4 regions of the Citrobacter werkmanii genome follow, and region 1 is predicted to be linked to each of the others. Evidence: predicted binding sites of a transcription regulator. Region 1 holds the regulator's gene; each other region holds the start of a gene.
The links. Region 1 encodes CRP, which controls carbon source genes, mostly activating them, when cyclic AMP is high. Its sites were predicted from a motif close to ATGTGANNNNNNTCACAT; they were not measured.

Region 1 (4,190 bases):
ATGCGTTTCGCGCCGTCGCTGGTGGTGGAAGACGCGGATATCGAGGAAGGGATGCTGCGTTTCGCGCAGGCGGTAGCGAAGGTGGTGGGCTGATTGGTTGATTGCCTGATTGCCGGATGGCGGCGCGAGCGCCTTATCCGGCCTACAGGGTAAGGTGTGATTCGTAGGCCGGATAAGCGTAGCGCATCCGGCAGCCGATCTTAGCCTTTCATGTCCCGCAACCGACGGCTAAGCCAGATCCCGTGGTGGGGTCGTTGACGCCATGCTACCGACGAAATGGTGTGCATGGTGTTCAGATGCCCCAATATTCGCTGCAGATGCTGCTCCAGGGTGCTTAATGGACCGTGGGACAGCATTTCAGGCGCTTCGAGAATATTCACATCGCCCGAGCTTCCCGGTCCGTCATACTCCAGCCGCTGCTGACAGCGCTGGAGCGCAATCTCGCAGGACTCCAGATACCGCTGCGCCAAATCCGGCGTCAGCATCGTATGTTCCCTTGCCAGTGTGGTCATCGCGTTGATGTGTTCGACAATAAACTGGCTGTGCGTGACCCACAGTTTCATATCCGCCAGATAGTGCGAGTTGAATCCCGGCTCCTGCATTGCCTGATTCAGTGAGTTAAACAGCGTGTTATGCGCCTGGTTGACCCGCATGCGTTGATACGCCAGCGGCGTGGCCTGCGGATCGTTGCTGAGGATCAGGCGAATAGCCTCCTGGTCGGCTTCTAACGCATCGTGGGCGTTCTTACGCAACAGACCACTCTGCCACTGTGGCCACAGCCAGAGCGTGCCGCCAAAGGCGATTAAGCAGCCAATCACCGTGTCGACAAACCGCGGCACGATAAATTGTTCCCCGTTCAGCGTCAGCAGTTGCAGGGTGTACACCGCCGTAACCGTAAAGCCGACGGTGGCCCAGCCGTAGTTTTTGCGAATGATCAGATAGCTGCCTAACGTGATCAGCAACATGCCTGCCAGCGTGAAGCCTTCCTGAATATGAAAGTGCAATGTGACGCCCGCAATCACCAGTCCGACGAGCGTACCCACCGAACGATGCAAAATACGCACCCGGGTCGCCCCATAGCCATTTTGCGTGACGAACAGGATCGTCATCAAAATCCAGTAAGGTTTAGGCAGATGTAAGGCGCTGCCCATCAGGCTGGCGATACTCAGCATGACGCTGATGCGCCCGGCGTTACGCAGTGCCGGGGATTTCAACGACAGATAGTTTTTCAGCGCCGGGATCAACGGCAACCGCCGCTGTTTGTCCGCCATCAAATCTCGGGCATACAGCGGGCGCTGGGTCCGTAGCACGCGGGCGATACGGCTGAAGTGCCAATAGCAAAACTGTCCTACCGGATTATCCGGATGCTGGTTGGCGATTTTCTCCAGCGAGCCAATCTGCTTTTCCATTGAGAAACGGGTCGGTAATCGGTGATACAAGATATCATCGGCCAGGACGCGCAGGCGGGCGGCGACGGTGCGCGCGTTCCAGCGAATCACCTGTTCCGCGTGGCTTCGCTCGACCAACTTTTGCACCTCTTCCGGCTGATGCAGGCTAACTGAAATATGTTCCTGCAAATCGAGCGCTTCCTGAAAGGCACGCAACAGTCGCTTGTATTCATTATTGTGATGCGCCGACAGCATGTGCATTTGCTGGTAGCACTGGGTAATCAAATCCACCGCTTTTTGTTGACGAACCAGTAGCGGAGGCAGCGCTTTTTCTGGATCGGCATGCTGGGTCAGCAGACTGTACTTGGCCTCACAGTAATCGGCTAATTCGCGGTACAGCAGGCTAAGCGATTCACGCAGTGGCTGCTCACGCCACATCCAGAACCAGAACCAGTTGAACAGACCGTACCACAACGTACCCAGTGCATAGATCAGCAATGGCTCCCAGACGGGCATGTTCCCGGCAAGGCTTAGCGTGAAAATTGCCGCGATGAGTGAGGCTGGCAGCAGTCGCGCATGCAACGGGCTTAGCTCGGCGGTTACGCCAAGAATTAGCGTCAGGCCGGTGAGGATGAGCGGCAGTGGTATATCTTGCGCCAGCAGTAACTGCATGATCAGGCTGCAACCGGCAAACAGCGATGCGCCAATAACTAAACGTTTAAAAAAGCGTTTATGCGGGGTATCAAGACCGGCAATGTTGCAACAGGCAGGGACGAGGGAAAACAGAAGCCCCAGATGAAGCTGACCAATGATAAGACCGACGGCCACAGGTAAACACAGCACCAGCGTCTGCCGTAGTGCGTAGTTGATCTCGGGGTGATAAATCAGTCTTCGCCACATCGGAACAAACAAAAATGGCGCGCTACCGGGTAACGCGCCATTTCGATGGGATTAACGTGTGCCGTAAACGACAATGGTCTTACCGTGAGCGGAGATCAGGTTCTGATCTTCCAGCATCTTCAGAATACGACCAACGGTCTCACGGGAGCAGCCAACGATCTGGCCGATTTCCTGGCGGGTGATTTTAATCTGCATACCGTCCGGGTGAGTCATCGCGTCAGGCTGTTTTGCCAGATTCAGCAGAGTCTGGGCAATACGGCCGGTGACGTCGAGGAAGGCAAGGTTGCCTACTTTTTCAGACGTGACCTGCAGGCGACGAGCCATCTGAGAAGACAGGCGCATCAGAATATCCGGGTTGACCTGGATTAATTGGCGAAATTTTTTGTAGGAAATTTCAGCGACTTCACATGCGGTTTTGGCCCGTACCCAAGCGCTACGTTCCTGGCCTTCTTCGAAGAGGCCTAATTCACCAATAAAATCGCCCTGATTCAGATAAGAAAGGATCATTTCTTTCCCTTCTTCATCTTTGATCAGCACTGCCACTGAGCCTTTAACGATGTAATACAACGTTTCCGCTTTTTCACCCTGGTGAATCAGCGTGCTCTTCGATGGGTACTTATGAATATGGCAATGAGACAAGAACCATTCGAGAGTCGGGTCTGTTTGCGGTTTGCCAAGCACCATGCGCGGTTATCCTCTGTTATAAGCTGTCTCCAGAGCCAGAAAACGACGCTGCCTCTGGGTTTGCAAAAATGTGCTTCCCGCTACCTGGGAAGGGGGCTACTAAAAATATACTGCAGCCTGTAATGTGATGTCCTCTGCATACATGCAGTACGTCAATGTATTACTGTAGCATCCCGACTGTTTTAGCATAGCTTTCGCCGTGTGTCTCCTGGTGTCTCGCTTCAGCATGACGCAGGTCGCCTTCCGTTGCGAGAATTGTTATGTACGCGTAATCTGTCAGGAAAATTGAAACATTGGAGTTACGAAATATGCAAGCGCGTGTAAAGTGGGTTGAGGGGTTAACCTTCCTCGGTGAGTCCGCCTCTGGCCACCAAATTTTGATGGACGGTAACTCCGGTGATAAAGCGCCGAGCCCGATGGAAATGGTATTAATGGCTGCAGGCGGTTGTAGCGCTATCGATGTGGTGTCGATCCTGCAAAAGGGTCGTCAGGATGTGACCAACTGCGAAGTGAAGCTCACCTCTGAGCGCCGTGAAGAAGCGCCGCGTTTGTTTACCCACATTAATTTGCATTTCATCGTCACCGGCAACGATCTGAAAGAGGCGTCGGTCTCCCGCGCCGTCGATCTCTCGGCGGAAAAATATTGTTCCGTGGCATTGATGCTGGAAAAGGCGGTGAATATTACCCACTCCTATGAAGTGGTTGCTGCGTAATACGTGATGCCCGATAAGCGTAGCGCCATCGGGCACATTCCGTACCTCACTCTATCTTTTTACCTTCCATCAGTCGCTGAACCAGCGGCAGCATAATCAATTCCATCGCCAGACCCATTTTGCCGCCAGGTACGACTAATGTATTGATGTGGGAAATGAATGAGCCTTGCAGCATGGCCAGAAGCCACGGAAAGTCGATCCCTTCCAGATTACGAAAATGAATGACCACAAAGCTTTCATCCAGCGACGGAATGCTCTTGGCGGCAAAGGGGTTTGAGGTATCGACGGTGGGTACGCGCTGAAAGTTAATGTGCGTACGGGAAAACTGCGGCGTGATGTAATTGATGTAATCGTCCATTGAGCGCACAACCGAGTCCATCACCGCTTCACGCGAGTGTCCACGCTCGCTGGTATCGCGGGTCAGTTTCTGGATCCATTCCAGGTTAACGATCGGCACCACACCGACCAGAAGGTCGACATGCCGGGCCACATTTTGCTGTGGGGT
Region 2 (4,190 bases), 510 kb from region 1:
GCTCTGATGCTCGTAGCGCCACAGGTTGGCGATCGTGCGCAATGCCACTAACAACGTGGTGGGGCTGACCAGCATAATGTTATTTTTAAGCGCCTCGGTTATCAGTTCAGGTTGCCTGTCCAGCGCCAGCAAAAAAGCAGGCTCGACGGGAATAAACATCAGCACGTAGTCAAGCGAACGCAGCCCGGGAAGCTGTTGATAATCTTTTCGGCCCAGCAGACGAATATGGTTTCGCACTGAGGCGATGTGCTCCTGCAACGCGCTCTCGCGGGTATATTCATCTTCCGCGTTAAAATAGCGCTCATAGGCAACCAACGTCATTTTTGCGTCGATCACCACATCTTTCCCCTGGGGTAGCCGGACAATGACATCGGGCTGCATACGCGAACGGGCATCGTTTTCAATGCTAACCTGAGTTTCGTATTCATAACCTTCACGCAGACCGGAGGCTTCAAGCACCCGCGTGAGTACCACCTCCCCCCAGTTGCCCTGCGTTTTGTTATCGCCTTTTAACGCCCGCGTCAGGTTTACCGCTTCCTGCGCCATCTGCGCGTTCAGTTGCTGAAGATTACGAATTTCATGCGCCAGAGTATGACGTTCCTGCGCCTCTTTGCCGAAGCTATCCTGAACCTGACGACGAAAACCGTCCAGCTGTTCACGAAGCGGCGCCAGCAGGCTGTTCAGGCTTTGGCGGTTTTGCTCATCGACGCGGCGGTTGCTGTGCTCAAAAATGCGGTTCGCCAGGTTTTCAAACTGTTCACTCAGGCGCTGTTCGCTGTTGATCATCTGGCGGATTTTATCTTCCGCATGCTGCTGCGTCGCTTCCAGCCGGGTAGTGACTTCACGGAGATCGGCTTCCAGAGAGGTGTTGATGCTGTGCAGGCTGCGTAATTCGTTATTGAGTAGCTCGCACTCGTCGCGCCAGTGGGCTTCCTGTGCGAGTTGTTGCCGGGCAGCGCTTAACGCAATATCCAGTTCACGTCGCTCTTCGATGAGGTCGGCACGGATCTGATCGGCCCGCGCTTTTGTCGCCAGCCACCCCACCAGCAGCCCTGCGGCTAACGCCAACACAGCACTCATCATAATTGAAATATCCACAACGCCCCCTTACAGCAACGGCTTACCCGCACAAAATAGAATTGTGCTGTATAAACGTCCAGTTTAAAAGGAATTTCCTGCGAGGCACTACGCAAAATAAAAAGGCCGAACACGTCGGCCTTTTTGAACAGAAGTGAGAATTACAGTAAACGGCGGGCAGCTTCCACCACGATTTTCACCGCGTGGCTTTCCGTTTGTTTCATCGTTTCCGCATTGGGGATCTCTTGCTGAGTACGGTTCACGATAACACCAGCAACCATACCGGCACGCAGGCCCTGGCTGGCACACATGGTCAGCAACGTTGCGGATTCCATTTCGTAGTTCATGACCCCCATGGACTGCCACTCTTCCATCGAGCCTTTGAAACGACTCACTACGCGACCAGAGAAGGTGTCATAACGCTCCTGGCCCGGGTAGAAGGTGTCAGATGACGCGGTGACGCCCACGTGGGTAGTCGCACCGATAGATTTCGCCGCTTCCACCAGCGCAGTGGTGCACTCGAAGTCGGCAACGGCCGGGAATTCCATTGGCGCGAAGTGCAGGCTTGCACCATCCAGACGGACAGACGCAGTGGTGACCAGCACGTCGCCAACATTGATGTGCGGCTGAATTGCGCCAGTCGTACCGATACGCAGGAAGGTACGAATGCCCAGTTGCGCCAGTTCTTCTACGGCAATAGAGGTGGACGGGCCGCCGATACCGGTAGAGCAAACGATCACGGCTTTACCATCCAGCTCAGCACGCCAGGTCGTGAACTCGCGATGGGATGCCAGCTTAACCGGCTTATCCATCAGCGCGGCGATCTTTTCCACACGCTCCGGGTCGCCAGGGACGATAGCGAGCTGGGCCCCTTGTAAATCGTTCTTAGTGAGGCCGAGATGAAAAACATCAGACTTAGACATAAAAACTCCTCTGTGAATCGGTTTTGTCAGAAGAAGCAAAAACACACTTTACCGAAGGCATAAACAAATTTTCGTGACAGACATCACCATGATGTAAATCAATTGCATTCGATTACCATGAAATAGTGATACGCATCACATAAACGACGTGATGTAAGGACGCCTTGCACAAAAGATAGACCGTTTAAGGCAATGTGGTTCGTTGCATATGTCTATAGTTAATAATGCGCTTTTTGGCTGAATATTTAAGGGTACGGAGAATACCATGACCACACGACAATCTGGCTTTGCACCTGCTGTATCTCCACCGACGTCTACTACGGTTCACACACCGGATAACGCAATTATCGCCGGTGTAACGTCCATACCTTCACAAGGCGATGATATGCCAGCGTATCACGCACGACCAAAACAGACCGATGGCCCCCTGCCCGTGGTCATTGTCGTGCAGGAGATTTTTGGCATTCATGAACACATTCGTGACGTTTGCCGCCGTCTGGCCCTGGAAGGGTATCTGGCTATCGCGCCAGAGCTCTATTTCCGCGAAGGCGATCCCAATGACTTTGCCGATATCCCCACGCTGCTCAGCGGCCTTGTCGCCAAAGTGCCTGACGCTCAGGTACTGGCCGATCTGGACCACGTCGCCAGTTGGGCCTCCCGCAACGGCGGTGACGCGCATCGATTAATGATCACAGGTTTTTGCTGGGGTGGACGCATCACCTGGCTGTATGCAGCGCACAATCCGCAGTTAAAAGCAGCGGTAGCGTGGTATGGCAAACTGGTAGGCGATAAGACCCTCAACTCGCCGAAACATCCGGTTGATATCGCCACCGATCTTAACGCTCCTGTTCTGGGGCTTTATGGTGGTCAGGACACCAGTATTCCTCAGGTTACCGTCGAAACGATGCGTCAGGCGCTACGCGCCGCTAATGCAAAAGCGGAAATTGTGGTTTATCCCGATGCCGGGCATGCATTTAATGCCGATTACCGCCCGAGCTACCACGAAGAGTCCGCCAAAGATGGCTGGCAGAGAATGCTGGAGTGGTTCGCGCAATACGGCGAGAAGAAATAAGTATCGCCAGGTAAACCGATCATCAAAACGGAGGCGTTAGCCTCCGTTTTGTTTTTAAGCCTGACGCAAGTTCTGCGCGGCCTTCACCATATTCGCCAGTGCGGCACGGGTTTCCGGCCAGCCTCGGGTTTTCAGGCCGCAGTCCGGGTTCACCCACAGCCGCTCCGCCGGAATACGCTGCTCCGCCTTCTTCAGCAGGGCCTCAATCCACTCCACGCTCGGGACGTTCGGCGAGTGAATATCGTAGACACCCGGCCCAATTTCATTCGGATAGTCGAACTCTTCAAACGATTCCAGCAACTCCATGTCGGAGCGTGAGGTCTCAATGGTGATCACATCCGCGTCCAGCGCCGCAATGGAATCCATGATGTCGTTGAACTCGCAGTAACACATGTGGGTGTGGATCTGAGTTTCATCCTTCGCCACCGCCGCGTTAATGCGGAAGGCTTCTACCCCCCACGCCAGATACGCGGCCCAGTCGCTGCGACGCAACGGCAGACCTTCGCGCAGCGCCGGTTCATCAATCTGAATAATACCGATACCCGCCGCTTCCAGATCCGCCACTTCATCACGCAGCGCCAGCGCAATCTGCTTGGCGATGGTTTCACGCGTCACGTCTTCACGCGGGAATGACCAGCAAAGAATGGTCACCGGACCGGTCAACATACCTTTTACCGGCTTGTCGGTCAGCGACTGCGCGTACTTCGCCCACTCCACGGTGATCGCTTCCGGGCGGCTGACGTCGCCAATTACCACCGGCGGCTTCACGCAGCGAGAACCATAGCTCTGCACCCAACCGTTCTGGGTAAAGACAAAACCATCCAGATGCTCGCCAAAGTATTCCACCATGTCATTACGCTCGGCTTCACCGTGCACCAGCACATCGAGGCCCAGACGTTCCTGTTCAACGATCGCCTGTTTTATATGTTCGGCGATACCGGTACGGTAGTGACCAGCATCCAGGTTGCCCTTTTTGAAATCCAGCCGCAGACCGCGAATTTCGGTGGTTTGCGGGAATGAACCGATCGTAGTGGTCGGCCATGCCGGTAGATTAAAGCGGGCACGCTGCGCCTCGGCGCGAACCGGGTAAGCGTTGGCGCGCTGGCTGTCCTGGGCGG
Region 3 (4,190 bases), 2.2 Mb from region 1:
GTGCCGCCTTTAATGGCGCCCGCCGCGAGGAAGTATGAAGCAGAAGAAGCATCGCCCTCAACCAGATAGGCGCCCGGAGACTGATACTGCTGCTGCCCCTGCACGACAAAGCGCTGGTAGTTCTGATTCTCAATTTCAACACCAAACGTCTTCATCAGATTCAGGGTGATATCAATATAAGGTTTAGATACCAGCTCGCCTTTAATGGCGATCGTTGTATCCTGCGGCGCCAGCGGTGCAGTCATCAGTAGCGCAGTGAGGAACTGGCTGGATACGCTGCCGTCCACCTCAACCTGACCGCCGCTAAAACCACCGCGCAAACGAAGTGGCGGATAGTTTTCCTGTTCCAGGTACTCAATGTTGGCTCCCCCCTGGCGCAGCGCATCAACCAGATGGCCAATCGGGCGCTCCTTCATGCGCGGTTCGCCTGTCAACACGATGTCATTGCTGCCAAGGCACAGCGCAGCGGCCAGCGGACGCATTGCGGTTCCGGCATTGCCAAGAAACAGTTCCACTGCCCTTTCGGCATGTAATGCGCCGCCGTTGCCGATAATCTCGCAGCGGGTGCGATCGGCGGAAAGGGTATAGCTAATCCCTAACGCATTGAGTGCATTGAGCATATGGCGGACATCGTCGCTGTCCAGCAGGTTGGTCAGGACAGTGGTGCCATTTGCTAATGCGGCCAGCAGCAAAGCGCGGTTAGAAACACTTTTGGATCCAGGCAGATTGATGGTGCCATCCACCCGCGCAATGGGTTGTAACGTCAGGGATTCCATGAAACTCAACTCTCAAAACAGATATAAAAACCCCACAGGCGGACTGTGGGGATGAAAGTACAGCAGATTAACCGCGGCGGCGTTCGAAATCGACCATGAAATCGGTCAGTGCTTTTACGCCTTCGAGCGGCATCGCATTATAGATAGACGCACGCATACCGCCGACCACACGGTGCCCTTTCAGCGCATGCAGACCCGCAGCGAAAGACTCCTCCAGGAAGAGTTTATCCAGGGCGCTGTCAGCCAGTTGGAACGGGACGTTCATACGTGAACGGTTCGACTTCGCGACATCGTTACGATAGAAGTCGCTGTTGTCGATCACGCCATACAACAGCTCTGCTTTTTGCTGGTTAATTTTATTCATCGCATTAACACCGCCCTGCTCTTTGAGCCACTTAAAGACCAGGCCAGACAGATACCAGGCAAAGGTTGGCGGCGTGTTGAACATGGAGTCGTTGTCATTTAGCACGGTATAGTCAAGGATTGACGGGCATGAAACATGCGCTTTACCCAGCAGATCTTCGCGTACAATAACAATCGTCAGTCCGGCGGGACCAATGTTTTTCTGCGCCCCGGCATAGATTACGCCATAGCGGCTAACATCAAGCGGCGCGGAGAGGATGGTAGAAGAGAGATCCGCCGTAACCACCACATTGCTGGCAAAGTTCGGCGTTTCATCAATCGCAATGCCATCGATGGTTTCATTCGGGCAATAGTGCAGGTACGCGGCGTTGTCAGAAAGCTGCCATTCGCTCATTGGCTTAACAGCGCGCAGACCGTCAACGGTGACTTTGGCATCGATAACGTTTGGCGTGCAGTACTTTTTCGCTTCTTTAATCGCACTGGCGGCCCAGTAACCGGCATCGACGTAATCCGCTGTCGTTTTATCACCGAGAATATTTAACGGGATACCGGCGAATTGCCCACGGCCACCGCCATGACAGAACAACACTTTATAGTTAGAGGGGATGCTGAGGAGATCGCGAAAATCCTGCTCTGCTTCCTCTGCCACCTGGATAAACTCTTTGCCCCGGTGGCTAATTTCCATGACCGACGTGCCAAGACCGTTCCAGTCGCGAAGATCCTGTTGAGCCAGTTTAAGTACTTCCGCCGGTAGCATTGCCGGACCTGAACTAAAATTGAAGACCTGAGCCATTTCCCCTCACCACGTTGTGTTGTTATCCAATCAACATCCTGTCATTGACGATAATCCTGTGACAGACATTGGGTATAAGTTATTCCTGTGGATATCGGTTTTATCATTCAGTGACACGCGCCGCAATGGGTAAAACTGAGCGGGGTAAAAATGAGTCATAGGTCACACAACAGAATCTATCGGATTGACGGGTAAAAACCGAGATTTTCGCTGTCAGGTGACCCGTTTTGCCCGACTGGCCTTCGACCATTCTGGATTTGCGCAGCGCGGACATAATTGATGATCCCCCGCGCTCATTTGCACCACTTCACTACACCGTACACATGCATAGTCGCCTGTTTCAGGCACCACCTTAAATCGCTGTGTACAGTGTTTAGGCAGAATGCTGAGTCCCGGTTTTACGTCTTCATCGGCAAAGAAGTAAACGCTGATCTGCCCATTCGTCTCCAGAATAGCGAGTTTCACCTGCCCCAGTTGCTCTACGCCGTTCAAACGCAGCTCCATAAAGAATTCGAATTCCGTCATATTGGCGCGATTAAGCTTTGACCATGACAATTCACCGTCTTCAATGATGACCACTGGCTTACCTTCCAGTAGATCTTCCAGCTTTTCGCTGTGTGACATCAGCCACATGACAAGACGATACAGCAGCGCCAGGGTAATAAAAACCACCAGCACCGGAATCATCGGCACATCGTCATAAAACGCCACATCGCCCGCCGCTGAGCCCAGCGTAAGAATAATCAGCACTTCAAAAAGCGACATCTGCCGTACGCCACGCCGCCCTGTAAGCTTTAAAAACAGAAAAACCAATATAAAGGTATAGAGACTGCGCAGCGCAACCTCACCAAGAAACTCCATTGGCACCTTATCCAGTGCCATACGCTGTAAATCGAATGCTTTCATTTTGTGCTCTTAACATTGTTGACTGTGTGAAAGCATAGCCAATAGTTTTATTTACGCCTGGGCTCCGGCGGCGATAGCGCCGTTCATTGAAAACCCGTATCATTGCGCGCTTTCCGTACGACAAAAGTGATTTTCATGACGCAAACATTTATTCCCGGCAAAGATGCCGCTCTGGAAGACTCCATCGCTCGCTTCCAGCAAAAATTACTCGACCTTGGTTTTCAGATTGAAGAAGCCTCCTGGTTGAACCCTGTGCCTAACGTTTGGTCTGTGCATATTCGCGACAAAGAATGCGCGCTGTGCTTTACCAACGGTAAAGGTGCGACGAAAAAAGCGGCGCTGGCCTCCGCGCTGGGCGAATATTTTGAGCGTCTGTCTACGAACTACTTCTTTGCGGATTTCTGGCTGGGCGAAACCATCGCCAACGGCCCGTTCGTGCATTATCCGAACGAAAAATGGTTCCCGCTGACGGAAGACGATGACGTGCCGGAAGGTCTGCTGGATGCGCGTCTGCGCGCGTTTTACGATCCAGAAAACGAATTGACCGGAAGCATGCTTATCGACCTGCAATCCGGAAATGAAGATCGTGGCGTCTGCGGCCTGCCGTTTACCCGTCAGTCTGATAACCAGACTATCTATATTCCGATGAATATTATCGGCAATCTGTACGTTTCTAACGGTATGTCTGCGGGTAACACGCCTAACGAAGCGCGCGTTCAGGGCCTGTCTGAAGTCTTTGAACGTTATGTGAAGAACCGCATTATCGCGGAAAGCATCAGCCTGCCGGAAATCCCGGCCGAGGTGATGGCGCGTTACCCGGCGGTAGTGGAGTCCATCGCCACACTGGAAGCGGAAGGTTTCCCAATTTTCGCCTACGATGGCTCGCTGGGCGGCAAATACCCGGTGATTTGCGTTGTCCTGTTCAACCCGGCCAACGGTACCTGCTTTGCGTCCTTCGGCGCGCACCCGGATTTCGGCGTTGCGCTGGAGCGTACCGTTACCGAACTGCTGCAGGGTCGTGGTCTGAAAGATCTTGATGTCTTCACCCCGCCAACCTTCGACGATGAAGAAGTGGCTGAACACACTAACCTTGAAACCCACTTCATTGATTCCAGCGGTCTGATCTCCTGGGATCTGTTCAAGCAGGATGCTGATTATCCGTTCGTTGACTGGAATTTCTCCGGCACTACGGAAGAAGAGTTCGCCACCCTGATGACCATCTTCAACGCAGAAGATAAAGAAGTGTATATCGCCGACTACGAACATCTGGGGGTATACGCCTGCCGCATTATCGTTCCGGGGATGTCTGACATCTACCCGGCTGAAGATCTGTGGTTAGCCAACAACGCAAT
Region 4 (4,190 bases), 1.1 Mb from region 1:
AACCGTACCGCATTTTTAAACACCGTCGCCCAGGCGTTGGGTCGCCCGCTGCGTTTCGAACCGCACGCGGATGCCGCGCCGGTTAACAACTATGCCAACGAGCGCCTGACCGAACTGAGCCTCGAGCAGCGCTGCGAGGCGTTTATCCAGTTTGCCAGCGAGGTGATGCTGGCCCGCTGTGAAATGACCCGCGAGGATCAGGCCGCAGACGCGGCGCTCCGCCTGTGTGAGGAGCTGGGGCCGCAACCGGTGGTACTGAGCGGCGACAGTCGGCTGGTGGAACTGGGCATTACCGAACGCTTACAGCAGGCATGCAACGCTGTGGTCTGGGACCCGGCGCGCGGTAGCGAAAATATTACCCAGGCCGAGCAGGCGAAAGTCGGCGTGGTCTATGCCGAGTATGGCCTGACCGAGTCCGGCGGCGTGGTGCTGTTTTCCGCGCCGGAGCGCGGGCGTTCCCTGAGCCTGTTGCCGGAGTCGTCGATTTTCGTGCTGCGTAAAAGCACCATCCTGCCGCGCGTAGCGCAGCTGGCGGAAAAACTGCATCAGAAAGCGCAGGCCGGTGAGCGGATGCCGTCGTGCATTAACATTATCAGTGGACCCAGTTCGACGGCGGATATTGAGCTTATCAAGGTGGTTGGAGTGCATGGCCCGGTGAAGGCGGTGTATCTGATTATTGAGGATTGCTAAGACAGGATGGAAAACCGCTCTGGCGCTACTGGCCAGAGCGGGACAGACGTTATGCAATCATGCTGATGATCAACACGATTATCAAACCCACCACGGAGTTTACCAGTTCCAGCAGACCCCAGGTTTTCAGCGTATCCTTCACCGACAGGTCAAAGTAGCCTTTGAACAGCCAGAACGAGGCATCGTTGATGTGGGTCAGGGTGTTGGAGCCTGCCGCCGTTGCCAGCACCAGTAACGCCGGATCGACGCCCACCAGTTGACCGGTTGCCGGGTCGAGGATGGCTGCGCTGATAATTCCCGCCGCCGTCATGGCTGAGACCACGCCCTGACCGGTTGCCAGACGAATTAATACGGTTATCAACCACGCCATGATGTACGGAGAAATATTGCCGTGTGACATCAACATGCCGATGGTATCGCCAATGCCGGTATCGATGATGGTCTGCTTCAGTACGCCGCCCGCGCCGATGATCAGGATCACCATCGCGATACTTTTCACCGCGTTTTCAAAGGCGTTCATGACCCATTGCATATCATGACCACGCGCGGTACCAAACAGCACGAAGGCAACAATCATGGCGATGAACATCGCAATCGGTGAAGAGCCGAGGAAGTTGACCACTTCCCACGCTTGTGTCCCTTTTACCAGCCAGATGTTGGCAATGGTGGTGGAGATCATGATGATCGCCGGGATCAGCGGCACCAGAATAGACACGCCGAATGACGGCAGATTGTTCTGGTCAACCGGGACGTCGGCTTTCATGAATGACGGCGTCGGACGATCGAGGTTGCCGAGGAATTTCGGCAGGATAAGTCCGGCGCAGATTACGCTCGGAATGGTTACCAGAATACCGTAGATGTAGACCATGCCCATGTCAGCGCCGTAGGCATTAACCAGCGCCACCGGGCCAGGCTGCGGCGGGAACAGGGAGTGCGCGGTGGTGGCGGCGGCAACGGCGGGGATCGCCAGCTTGAGGAACGGGATCTTCGCTTCCGCAGCAATAACGATCACCAGCGGCGCCAGCATAATAAACGCTACTTCATAGAACATCGCCAGGCCGAAGATCAGACCAATAATGATCACCGACAACTGCACATAGCGCAGGCCGAGGCGCGCCAGTAGCGTATGGGCAATCTGATGCGCTGCCCCGGAATCAACCATCAGCTTACCGATGACCGCCCCGAATACCACGATAATCGCCAGCTCTCCCAGCGTACTGCCGAAACCGGATTTCATGGTGTGCAGCAGCTCCATTAAATCCATACCCGCCAGCATGCCGACCGAGAGCGCCGCCAGCAGCAGGGCGACCATCGAGTTTATTTTGAATCTTAGATTAAGTACCAGCATCAGACCGATGCCGAATACGACCCACAGAATATTGAGAACGTGCATAAAACGTCTACCTTCTTTTGGTTGAACCATTATGATTTTGGTTGAGATGTTACATATATTGGTTAACCATTGATGCGATAGATGTCACATTGCGTTACATGTTTACATATTCACCGTGTATTTTTGCGGCGCACATAAGATCAAATCGGCTTTCATTGTGATTTGGTTAACCAATTTTGCCATTGAGGTTGACATGTAATACCAAAAGGAGGAATTTATGCGCCATATCGTCGAGTCCATAATGTAAACGAGGAACAAAACATGGAACAGACATGGCGCTGGTATGGCCCTAACGATCCGGTCACCTTAGCGGATGTGCGTCAGGCGGGTGCCACGGGCGTTGTCACCGCTTTGCACCATATCCCGAACGGGGAAGTGTGGACGGTTGATGAGATCCTAAAGCGCAAAGCGATTATTGAGCAGGCGGGCCTGGTCTGGTCGGTCGTCGAAAGCGTGCCGATCCACGAAGACATTAAAACCCGTTCTGGCAACTATCAGCAGTGGATCGCCAATTACCAGCAGAGCCTGCGTAACCTGGCCCAGTGCGGTATTCGTACCGTGTGCTACAACTTTATGCCGGTTCTCGACTGGACCCGTACCGATCTGGAATACGTCCTGCCGGACGGCTCCAAAGCGTTGCGTTTTGACCAGATTGAATTTGCCGCCTTTGAGCTGCATATCCTCAAACGTCCGGGCGCGGAAGCAGACTACACCGCCGAAGAAATTGCTCAGGCCAATGAACGCTTCGCAACCATGAGCGATGAAGACAAAGCGCGTTTGACCCGCAATATCATCGCCGGTCTGCCGGGTGCGGAAGAAGGCTATACCCTCGATCAGTTCCGTCAGCATCTTGAGCGTTACAAAGATATCGATAAAGCCGCGCTGCGCGAGAATTTTGCCGTCTTCCTGAAAGCGATCATTCCGGTGGCAGAAGAAGCTGGTGTGCGTATGGCGGTACACCCGGACGATCCGCCGCGCCCGATCCTCGGCCTGCCGCGTATTGTTTCCACCGTGGAAGATATGCAGTGGATGGTGGATACGGTCAGCAGCATGGCGAACGGTTTTACCATGTGCACCGGCTCCTACGGCGTTCGTGCGGACAACGACCTGGTTGACATGATCAAACAGTTTGGTCCGCGCATTTACTTCACCCATCTGCGCTCCACGCTGCGTGAAGATAACCCGAAAACCTTCCATGAAGCGGCGCATCTTAACGGCGACGTTGACATGTACGAAGTGGTGAAAGCGATCGTTGAAGAAGAGCAACGTCGTAAAGCTGAGGGCAAAGAGGATCTGATCCCCATGCGACCGGATCACGGTCATCAGATGCTTGACGATCTGAAAAAGAAAACCAACCCCGGTTACTCCGCGATTGGTCGCCTGAAAGGGCTGGCGGAAGTGCGTGGTGTTGAAATGGCTATCCAGCGCGCTTTCTTCAGCCGTTAAAGCAGATTTGCCGGTCACCTGTCTGACCGGCTTTTTCCTTTTCTCTTCCGTTGGTATTCCAACGGCTTCTGGAGTTCACGATGACAACGACAATTGCCAGTAGCAACCTGCCGGTTGCGCGTCCGGCGTGGGACAGTTCTCGCCTGCAATCCCGTATTGTTCACCTGGGATGCGGTGCTTTTCACCGCGCGCATCAGGCGCTGTACACCCACCATCTCTTAGAAACCACCGACAGCGACTGGGGTATCTGTGAAGTTAATCTGATGCCGGGTAACGATTGCGTACTGATTGAAAACCTGCGCAAGCAGCAACTGCTGTATACCGTGGCGGAAAAGGGCGCGGACAACACCGTGCTGAAAGTGATTGGCTCGATGAAAGAAGCGCTGCACCCGGATCTTGACGGTTGCGACGGTATTTTACAGGCCATGGCGCGCCCGCAGACGGCGATTGTCTCGCTGACGGTCACGGAAAAAGGGTACTGCACCGACGCTGCCAGCGGCCAGTTAGATCTCAATAACCCACTGATTAAGCACGATCTGGCGAACCCGACCGCGCCGAAATCGGCGATTGGGTACATCGTACAGGCGTTGCATCTGCGTCGCGAGCAGGGGCTGGCGGCCTTTACCGTGATGTCCTGCGATAACGTGCGTGAAAATGGTCA

Region 2: udp (uridine phosphorylase) is a predicted target of CRP. The motif match lies at 2,124-2,141, and genes of this name have one in related genera.
Region 3: serC (3-phosphoserine/phosphohydroxythreonine transaminase) is a predicted target of CRP. The motif match lies at 2,083-2,100, and genes of this name have one in related genera.
Region 4: uxuA (mannonate dehydratase) is a predicted target of CRP. The motif match lies at 2,156-2,173, and genes of this name have one in related genera.

The regions. Positions count from the first base shown of each region.
Region 1 covers NZ_CP044101.1:4,711,192-4,715,381, reverse strand. The annotation lists gene argD (bifunctional acetylornithine/succinyldiaminopimelate transaminase) at 1-93, shown strand, start outside; gene FOB24_RS23280 (YccS/YhfK family putative transporter) at 201-2,288, opposite strand; gene crp (cAMP-activated global transcriptional regulator CRP) at 2,340-2,972, opposite strand; gene FOB24_RS23270 (OsmC family protein) at 3,281-3,685, shown strand; gene FOB24_RS23265 (phosphoribulokinase) at 3,732-4,190, opposite strand, start outside.
Region 2 covers NZ_CP044101.1:284,335-288,524, reverse strand. The annotation lists gene rmuC (DNA recombination protein RmuC) at 1-1,098, opposite strand, end outside; gene udp (uridine phosphorylase) at 1,239-2,000, opposite strand; gene FOB24_RS02050 (dienelactone hydrolase family protein) at 2,266-3,072, shown strand; gene metE (5-methyltetrahydropteroyltriglutamate--homocysteine S-methyltransferase) at 3,127-4,190, opposite strand, start outside.
Region 3 covers NZ_CP044101.1:2,014,277-2,018,466, reverse strand. The annotation lists gene aroA (3-phosphoshikimate 1-carboxyvinyltransferase) at 1-776, opposite strand, end outside; gene serC (3-phosphoserine/phosphohydroxythreonine transaminase) at 844-1,932, opposite strand; gene FOB24_RS10230 (DUF421 domain-containing protein) at 2,146-2,838, opposite strand; gene ycaO (30S ribosomal protein S12 methylthiotransferase accessory factor YcaO) at 2,974-4,190, shown strand, end outside.
Region 4 covers NZ_CP044101.1:885,734-889,923, forward strand. The annotation lists gene FOB24_RS04920 (LutB/LldF family L-lactate oxidation iron-sulfur protein) at 1-2, shown strand, start outside; gene FOB24_RS04925 (LutC/YkgG family protein) at 1-690, shown strand, start outside; gene gntP (gluconate permease GntP) at 740-2,083, opposite strand; gene uxuA (mannonate dehydratase) at 2,345-3,529, shown strand; gene FOB24_RS04940 (fructuronate reductase) at 3,610-4,190, shown strand, end outside.